Linked DNA regions of Asanoa sp. WMMD1127. The protein of the gene in region 2 interacts with the protein of the main gene of each other region in a pairwise test. Links are inferred from orthologs where the notes say so. Each region holds a gene or a part of one and is shown on either strand. Other genes may lie near its edges.

Region 1 (4,197 bases), 6.7 Mb from region 2 along the record:
GCACCCCGCGCGCCGGTCAGGACCTCGGCCCGGATCGCGGCCGGCTCCTCGGTGCGCGGGTTGTCGTCGGTCACCAGCACCAGGTCGGCGCCCTCGGCCGCGGCGGCGCCCATCAGCGGGCGCTTGCCCCGGTCGCGGTCGCCGCCCGCGCCGATCACGCAGATCAGCCGGCCGCCTCGCGACTGCGCCCGGGCGCGCAGCGCGCGCAGCGCGGCCACGATCGCGTCGGGCTTGTGCGCGTAGTCGACGACGCCGATGACGGGGCCCGGCGCGTCGACCACCTCGAGCCGGCCCGGCACGCCCGGGCAGGCGGCCACGCCGGCCGCCGCGGTGGCCGGGTCGACGCCGACCGCGGCCAGCGAGGCGATCGCGAGCAGCGCGTTGGCCACGTTGTGCAGGCCGGGCAGGGCGACGCCGGCGTCGACGGCGCCGGCCGGGCCGTGCGCCGTGAAGGCCTGGCCGTAGCCGGCGTCGGCGACCCCGTCGGCCCACCAGGTCGCGGCGCGGTCGCCGGCGGCCGAGTAGGTGACGGTGGCGGGCTTGCGCAGCGGCGTCAGGGCCGGGTCGTCGAAGTTGAGGATCTCGACCCGGCAGCGCCCGTCGAAGAGCCGGGCCTTGGCGGCGAAGTAGTCGTCGCGGTCGGCGTGGAAGTCGAGGTGGTCCTGGCCGAAGTTGGTGTAGCCGCCGACCGCGAAGCGCACGCCGCCGACGCGGCCCATCGCCAGGGCGTGGCTCGACACCTCCATGACGACCGCGGTGACACCCTGCTCGCGGGCGACCGCCAGCAGGGCGTGCAGGTCGGTGGCCTCCGGGGTGGTGCGCACGCTGTCGACGACGAGGTCGCCGAGGCGCGTCTCGACGGTGCCGATCAGCCCGGTCACGTGGCCGGCCGCGCGCAGCCCGGACTCGACCAGGTAGGCGGTCGACGTCTTGCCTGCGGTGCCGGTGAGGCCGATGACGGCCAGGTCCGCCGTGGGGTCGCCGTAGACGCGGGCGGCGACCGCGCCGAGCGCCTCGCGCGGGTCGTCGACCACGATCGCCGGCAGGCCCGCCGCCGCCGCGGCGGGGGCGCCGGCCGGGTCGGTCAGCACCGCGACCGCGCCGGCCGCGGCCACCGCCGGGACGAACTCGGCGCCGTGCCGGCGGGCGCCGGGCAGCGCGGCGTAGAGGTCGCCGGGGCGCACCTCGCCGCTGGCATGGGTGATCCCGGTCACCGCGACGTCGGTCGCGGCATCGATGCCGGCCCCGACCAGGGCCGCCAGGTCGGCGAGCCGGACGGGAGCGACGGCGCGGGGGCGCGGATTGCCGGGCACGGCGTCAGACCCTACCCGGTCCGTGCCCGGCTTCCGCATACCCACGCTGATCTACGGAAAGGCCGTGTACTTCGGCGCGGCCTTGGTGCTCGGCGGCACGCGGTAGTGCTGCAGCGTGTACTGCATCATCTCGCGGAACGCCGGCCCCGCGACGTCGCCGCCACCCCCGCCCGGGGTGTAGGCGAACACCGCGACCACGTAGCGGGGCGCCTCGGCCGGCGCCATGCCGATGAACGACGCCACGTCGCCAGGCGCGTACTGTCCGTCGACCACGCGCTTGCCGGTGCCCGTCTTGCCGGCCACCCGGTAACCCTTGATCCGGCCGGACACACCGGTCGCGTCCGGGATCGTGGTCACCGCCTCCATCAGCGTGCGGAGCTCGGCCGCGTGCTTGGGGCTGAGCACCTGCCGGGTCTCCGGGGCCGTCGGGGCCACGTGCCGCCCGTCCCCCGTGACGGTCTCCTTGATCAGGTGCGGCTGGATCCAGGCGCCGTCGTTGGCGATCGCGGCGTAGACGGCCGCCATCTGCAGCGGGGTCACGTCGACGCTGTGCCCGATCGGGATCGAGCCCGGCGAGGAGCCGTTCCACTCGTCCGGCGGCAGCACGCGCCCGCTCGCCTCACCCGGCATCCCCTCTCCCGTCGGCTTACCGAGGCCGAACTTGAGCTGGTAGTCGTAGACCTTCTGCGCACCGAGCTGGTCCGCGATCTTGATGGTCGTGACGTTCGACGAGTACGCCAGCGCGCCGGCCATCGACATCTTCGCGTTGTTGGCCGGGTGCGTGTCGGCGTAGGTCACGTCGGCCTTGCGGATCGTCGAGGGGATCCGCCAGACCGTCTTCGGCGTGATCACCCCTTCCTCGAGGCCCGCGCCGAAGATGATCGCCTTGTGCACCGAGCCCGGGTCGACGACGAACGAGGTCGCCGCGTCCTCCCGGTCGGTGGCCTTGAAGCCCTCCCAGTCGGCCGCGTTGTAGGTCGGCTGGCTCGCCTGGGCCAGCACCTCGCCGGTCTTGACGTCGAGCACCACGGCCGCGCCGACGGTGCCCTTCCGGGCGCGGATGTTCTCGCTGAGCGACCGCTGGATCTCGTACTGCAGGTCTCGGTCGATGGTCAGGGTCAGCGAGCTGCCGGGCTTGGCCGGTACGACCTCGTTGTAGCCGCCGGGGATCGGGGTGTCGAGGTTGCCGTTGCCGGCCTCGAACCGGTGCTTGCCGTTGGTGCCGCGCAGCACGTCGTCGTAGCGCATCTCCAGCCCTTCCAGGCCGGTCATGTCCTCGCCGGTGAAGCCGATCAGGTTGGCGGCCAGGTCGGCGCCCGGGATCTCCCGGCGCTCGTCGCGGCCGATGCCGATGCCGGCGATGTTGAGCGCCATCACCTGCTGGGCCTGCTCGATCGGCACACCGCGGGCCAGCCACGAGAAGTTCGACCAGACGCCGGTGGGCAGCTTGCGCTTGGCCATCCGCTTCTCGAGGTCGGAGCGGGCCACCCCGAGCAGCGGCGAGAGCTTCGTGGCGGCCTCGGCCGGGTTCTTGACCATCTCCGGGTCGGCGTAGATGTAGCGGGCCTCGACGCTGTGCGTCAGGGGCACGCCCGAGCGGTCGTAGATGCCGCCCCGGGAGGCGAACAGGGTCACGCTGCGCAGGCGGTCCTCGATGCCGCCGTCGGCGTACGCGGGGGTCGGCATGATCTGCAGGGTGACCAGCCGGATGCCGATGCAGGCGAACATGGCCAGCGCGAGGAACGCGCCCAGGCGCAGGCGCCGGTTGGGGTCGGCCAGCTTGGGTCGCGCCCGCGGCTTGCGGCGCAGGGGCGGCCGGGGCGCGGTCGCCCCGCCCTTCGCCGGACCGCCGGTGCGGCCGGTCGTCGTCCGGGTCGCCTTCTTCGCCGGGCCGCCGGCCGAGCCGGCCCGCCCGGCGCCCGTCGTGCCACGGCCCGCGGCCCCGGTGCGGCCCCCCGCCGCGGTGCCGGCGCCACGGCCCGTCGCCTTCGCCGGACGCCCGCCGGCCGCGGTCCCGGTCCGGGCGGCCGCACCGGCGGTCCGGCCCGCCGCGCCACCGGCCCGGCCCGCCGCGCCACCGGTCCGGCCCGCCGCCCCGCCGGTCCGGTCCGATGGCGCGGCCGTCCGGGCCGCCGGTGGGCGCGTGGTGGTGCGTGGCTCGTCGGCCCGGCCACCGTCCACGACCCGCAGCGTCGGCGGCTCCGCCGGCGCTTCCGGCGTGGCCCGGGGCGTCCGCGTCCGCGCCTGCTCGCGCACGGACCGCCCGCGCGGCGTGTAGGCCTGCGCCTCGAAGATCCCGCCCCGGCCGCTGCGGGCCGGGGCGGGACCGTCGTCGTCGGGCCGGCCGCCCCGTGGCGGGTTCCGGCGCGCCGCGGGCGGGTCGCGCCGGGGGTCCGGCGTCCGCGGCGGCACGCCTACCGCCCCGCGGTCTGGTCGCTCGTCACCGACGGCGCGCCGGCGCCCGGCTTCGGGATCCCGATGACCTTGCCGTCCTGCAGCCGGATGTAGGCCGGGTCGCCCCCGCCGACCATGCCGAGCTTGCGGGCCTGCGCGGTCAGGTTGCCCGGCGCCTTCGCCTGGGCGATCTCCCGCTGCAGCTCCTGCTGCTGGAGGTCGAGCGCGGCGCCCGACTCCTTCAGCCGCTCGATCCGGAACGCGTTCTCGGCGATCTTCGTGTTGACCACCAGGATGCCGAGCACGCCACCGACCACCAGCACCAGGATCAGCGCCACGAACGGCACGCGCGGCCCGGTCACCGGCGGCGGCGGAGCGACCTTGAGCCGTGGCCCCGCGGCCGCGGGCTGCTTCGGCTGCTCCTTCGGACGCAGGGCGGCACTGCCCTCCGTCGGGAACCGCCGCGCGGCGTCCCGGCCCCGCGGGTCCA
Region 2 (5,095 bases):
AGTTGCCGACCTGGATCCAGCCGAGCTCCCCGAGGCTCAGCAGGCTCAACGGATGCACGGCGGGATCGAAACCCGCCCGCGTCAGCGATTGAGTGAGCACCAGCCCGACGAAGAGCGGCCCCGCCAGCGCCCCGCACACCAGCATGGCCCTGGTGCGACCGGCGATGACGCTCGCCTCAGCGCTGCCGGACCCGGCGGACACGGCCGTCATCCCGTTCTCCTGACTTCTCGACGTTACTGAACTTGTTGGTTCACTATAAGCACGACGCGAGTCCACCCGTCAAGGCCGATTGTGGGTGGTCGTGAGCGGGTACCGCTGTGCGATGTCCCAGATGCCGAGCGACGCGGTCGCGGCGGGCTCCGGCCGACCGGCCAACGCCCCGGGCAAGCGCTCGCGCCGCAAGACGTGGCTGGTCAGCGGCCTGGCCGTGTTACTCATCATGTGCGGTGGCGGGGCGGCGATCGGCGCGTACTACGTCGACACCGTGCCGCCGCCCGACGAGTTGGTGCTGCCGGAGTCGACGACGGTCTACTACGCCGACGGGAAGACGCCGATGGCGAAGCTGGGCACCGAGAATCGCACGATCCTGCCGTACGAGCAGATCAACGACGCGGTCAAGCAGGCCATTGTGGCGGCCGAGGATCGGACGTTCTGGACGAACGAGGGCATCGACTTCCGCGGTGTGCTGCGCGCCGCGTGGAACAACGTCACCGGCGGTGATCGGCAGGGCGCCTCGACGATCACCCAGCAGTACGCCCGGATCGCCGCCGATCTGCGCGGCGTCACCTACTCCCGCAAGCTGCGCGAGGCCGTCATGGCCTGGAAACTGGACGACAACCACAGCAAGGACGAGATACTCGGCTTCTATCTCAACACCGTGCCGTTCGGCCGCGGGGCGTACGGCATCGAGGCGGCGGCGCAGACGTTCTTCGGCAAGACGGCCCGCAAGGACGCGCCCCGCGAGAGCCAGCTGACCCAGTCGGAGGCCGCTGTGCTGGCCGCGATGGTCAAGCAGCCGGAGGCGAACCCGGACGACCCCGAGGGCCAGCCGGGCTACGACCCGAAGCGCAACGACAAGGCTCGCCAGAACTCGATCGAGCGGTGGCGATACATCCGTGACGGGATGGTCGCGCTGGGCTATCTGTCCGCGGCCGAGGGCGCGGATCTCGCCTACCCGGACACCGTCCGTGACTACGATCCCCGGGCCGGTCAGTCCGGCCTCGACCGGCCGGCCGGGCTCGTCGTCAACCACGTGCTGAGCGAGCTGCGCGGCACCGAGCCGTTCAAGGACCGCCCGTTCGACTACGTCCGCAACGGCGGCTTCCGGATCGTGACGACGGTCGACAAGCGCGCACAGGACGCGGCCGAGGCCGCCGCGAACATCCACGGCGACAAGGCGCCGGACGTCGTGCGGGGACAACCCAGGAACTGGCAGTCCGCCCTGGTGGCCGTGGAGCCCGGCAGCGGCCGGGTGCTCGCGTACTACGGCGGCGACGACGGGCTCGGCGCCGACTACGCGGGCTGGTACCTCGACGACGAGGGCCAGGCCGCGGGGTTCGGGCAGCACCCACCGGGCTCGTCGTTCAAGGTGTACGACCTCGCGGAGGCGCTGCGGAACGGCATCTCGCCGAAGCAGCGCTTCGACTCCCCCGCGACCCAGGAGTTCCCGAAGAGCGGCCGCACCCGCGACAGCGCGGCCGGTCCGATCCGCAACTCCGGCAGTGCGGCCTGCCAGCCGCAGTGCGCGCTGTGGGAGGCGACCGTCGCGTCGTTGAACACCACGTACTTCGGGCTCACCGAGCAGCTCGGCGTGCCCGCCGTCATCGACATGGCGCGCAAGGCCGGCGTCGAGTCGATGTGGGCCAACGAGCAGGGCAAGCCCGAGCCCGTGCGGGTCGACCTGCGCGAGACGTCAGGCCAGGAAGCCGCATCGCGGTTCTCCACCGAGGTCGGCATCGGCCAGTACGGCATCACCGTGCAGGACCACGCCAACGGCATGGCGACGTTCGCGGCCGGCGGCAAGCGCGCGAACGCACACTTCGTCCGGTCGGTGTCCAAAGGGGACGACGAGCTCTACCAGGAGCAGTTGACGCAAACGGACGTGGGACTCAGCCCGGAGCAGGCCAAGCAGCTCAACTGGACGCTGCGCCGGGTCGAGGCCGCGAAGGTGCCGGACTGGGACGCGGCAGGCAAGACCGGCACGTGGCAGGCCGGCAAGAGCACCACGCAGAACCTGCACGCCTGGATGGTCGGCTACACCGGCGCGATGGCCGCGGCCGTCTGGCTCGGCACCACGGACGGCAAGCCGCTGCGCACCAAGGACGGCAGCTACGACGTGTACGGCGCGAGCCATCCGGGACGGATCTGGCAGCAGTTCATGACCGAGGCGGCAAAGGCGATGGACCTCGACCCGGACGACCACCGGTTCGCGCAGCCGGCGTTCCCGCAGGAAACGCCGTCCGCGGCCCCCACGGCGGAAACGCCGGCGCCGTCGACCGGCAGTCCCGAGCCGACCGACACACCGCAACCGACGCCGTCGACCGAGCCGACGCCCACGCCCGCACCGACCAAGCCACCGAAGCCGACCCCCACCACCCGCCCGTCCAACCCGGTCACGCCGCCCCCACCACGAGAAGCGGCATGATCCAGACCTTGGCGAAGACAGCGCCGCCCTGGGCGACGTTCGCCCAGGGCGGCACGCGGTCGGCAGCCGTTGGCGTGGCCGTCAGGCCCGCTTCGTGAAGGTCGAGCGTGCCCAGGCGTAGCCGACGACCGCGATGGCCACGCACCAGATCAGGGCGGGGATCACGTCCCCGGCTGCCGGTACGCCGTTGAGAAGTCCGCGCACGGTCTCGATGATCGGCGTAAAAGGCTGGTATTCGGCGAACTGCCGCAGGCCGGGTCCCATCTTCTCGGCGGGAACGATGGCGCTGCTGAAGAACGGCAACATGACCAGCGGTACGGTGGCCAGGCCCGCGGTCTCCGGGGACTTGGCCGAGAGCCCCAGCGCGACGGTGAACCATCCGGCCGCGACGGCGAGCAGCACGACGATTCCCGCGATGGCGAGCCAGTCGCGCAGGCCGGCGGTCGGGCTGAAGCCGAGCAGGAACGCGACGCCGACGAGGGCGGCGATGGCGATCAGGTTGGTCAACACACTGGCGACGACGTGGCCGGTGAGCACCGCGCCGCGGGACACGTCCATGACCTTGAACCGGTTGATGATGCCCTTGGTCATGTCGGCGTTGACGGACGTCGCGACCGATCCGAGGCCGTAGCAGACGGCCAGCAGCATCAGCCCCGGCGTGGCGTAGTCGATGTAGTCGACGCCGACGGCGAAAGCGTCGCCGAACATGTACACGAACATCAGCATGATCACGATCGGCATCAGGACCGCGTTGAACACCGAGGTGGGGTTGCGGGCTATGTGCTTGGCGTTGCGGCGCAGCATCACCAGCGCGTGGGACTTCATGGTGCGACCACCTCTGCGGTGTGGCCCGTGAGGGCGAGGAAGACGTCGTCGAGGTCGGGGGTGTGCACCGACAGTTCGTCGGCTTCGAGGGAGTACTCGTCGAGCCGATCCAGCAGGGCCCGCAGCGACTTGGTCCCGCCGTCGCCCGGTACCCGCAGCGTCAGGGCGTCGTCGTCGCGGGTGGCTTCGGGTAGGGCCTGCGCGGCGGCGGCGAGCTCCACGGCGGTGGTGAACCGCAACCGCACGTGGGTGCCGGGGATCTGGCGCTTGAGCTCGTCGGGTGTGCCCTGGGCGACCAGGCGGCCCTGGTCGAGCACCGCGATCCGGTCGGCGAGCTGGTCGGCCTCCTCCAGGTACTGCGTGGTGAGGAAGACGGTGACGCCGTCGGAGACCAGCCCGCGCACGATCGACCACATGGTGTGCCGGCTGCGCGGGTCCAGTCCGGTGGTCGGCTCGTCCAGGAAGATGATCTGCGGGTTGCCGACGAGGGTCATCGCCAGGTCGAGTTTGCGGCGCATGCCGCCGGAGTAGGTCGAGGCGGCCTTGTCCGCCGATCCGGTGAGCTCGAACCGTTCCAGCAGCTCGGTGACGACGCGCTCGCCGTGGCGCACGCTGCTGAGGTCGACCATCAGCCGCAGGTTCTCGCGGCCGGTCAGCAGCTCGTCGACGGCGGCGAACTGGCCGGTGACGCCGATCGCGGCACGCACCAGCCTGGCCTCGGTCGCGACGTCGTGGCCGGCGACGCGGACTGTCCCGCCGTCGGCCTTCATCAGGGTGGTCAGCACGTTGACGGTGGTGGTCTTGCCCGCCCCGTTCGGGCCGAGCAGCGAGAACACCGTGCCCGCCGGGATCTCGAAGTCGATCCCGTCGAGCACGACCTTGTCCTTGTACGCCTTGCGTAGCCCGGAGACCGCGACCGCGGGCGTCGTCACGCGGTCACCTCCGCCGCGGCTGTGGAGAGCTTCAGTTCGTCCTGCCCGGACAGGGAGATGGGCATGGTGCTGTGCTCCTTGCGAGTCGTGATCGTCGGTCCGCGCCGTGGCGCGGACGCCGGGGCGGTCTGCCGCCTCGATGGCTCGAACGATCGCGCCTAGCGCTGTCGCCAGATCGTCGCGGGGCTGTCGCGGCGCTGTCACCGGCGCCGACACGGCCGCTCGCGGCAGGCCTAGCTGGTGCGATCAGTCACGGGGCGGCCAGGGCCGCGATCCGTTCCAGCGCGTCCTGCCTCGGCAGGGCTGCTCCCCGGCGGTAGATCTCGCGGTAGCCGGCGGCACCGAGGGTTCGGCCGAGCTCGATCCTCAGCCGGGCCACGAATTTGTCGGTATCTTGTGATCGTCCGCGGATGGCCTCGCTCATGCCGAGCGTCTCGGCCGCGCGCTCCGGTTCGCCTTCCAGCATCAGCAACCGGGCCACGCACTCCGCGTGGACCGCGATGGTAGCGCTGTTACCGAAGGTGAAGGTGCCGCGCAGCGCCCTGGGCAGCTGTTCGCGTGCCCCAGCCACCGCCCCTTCCGCGAGCCGGTTGTAGAGTCTGCCGGCTGCCAGCAGGTCGCGGCGTAGTTCGTCGGGAAAGGGCAGGCGGTGCAGCAGTGTTTCGAGCTGATCCAGCGCACGGTCAGCCGCTT

What was found. The genes of interacting proteins can lie anywhere in the genome.
Region 1: the proteins of O7635_RS02945 (region 2) and O7635_RS34975 interact in binary tests that used the Escherichia coli proteins (3 or more experiments, as listed by UniProt). The link is inferred for Asanoa sp. WMMD1127 from one-to-one orthologs.

The regions. Positions count from the first base shown.
Region 1 is NZ_JARUBP010000001.1:7,322,197-7,326,393, forward strand. The notes cover bases 1,046-4,032. They hold O7635_RS34975 (penicillin-binding transpeptidase domain-containing protein), read right to left. Parts: upstream 3,726-4,032; coding sequence 1,365-3,725; downstream 1,046-1,364. Other genes in these bases: O7635_RS34970 (UDP-N-acetylmuramoyl-L-alanyl-D-glutamate--2,6-diaminopimelate ligase), read right to left, coding at 1,046-1,352; O7635_RS34980 (hypothetical protein), read right to left, coding at 3,728-4,032. Outside these bases: more of O7635_RS34970, read right to left, coding at 1-1,045; more of O7635_RS34980, read right to left, coding at 4,033-4,197. UniProt on the Escherichia coli protein: Essential cell division protein that catalyzes cross-linking of the peptidoglycan cell wall at the division septum. Required for localization of FtsN.
Region 2 is NZ_JARUBP010000001.1:590,729-595,823, forward strand. The notes cover bases 1-2,984. They hold O7635_RS02945 (transglycosylase domain-containing protein), read left to right. Parts: upstream 1-323; coding sequence 324-2,645; downstream 2,646-2,984. Other genes in these bases: O7635_RS02940 (DUF998 domain-containing protein), read right to left, coding at 1-211; O7635_RS02950 (ABC transporter permease), read right to left, coding at 2,727-2,984. In the rest of the region: more of O7635_RS02950, read right to left, coding at 2,985-3,470; O7635_RS02955 (ATP-binding cassette domain-containing protein), read right to left, coding at 3,467-4,402; O7635_RS02960 (BTAD domain-containing putative transcriptional regulator), read right to left, coding at 4,653-5,095. UniProt on the Escherichia coli protein: Cell wall formation. Synthesis of cross-linked peptidoglycan from the lipid intermediates.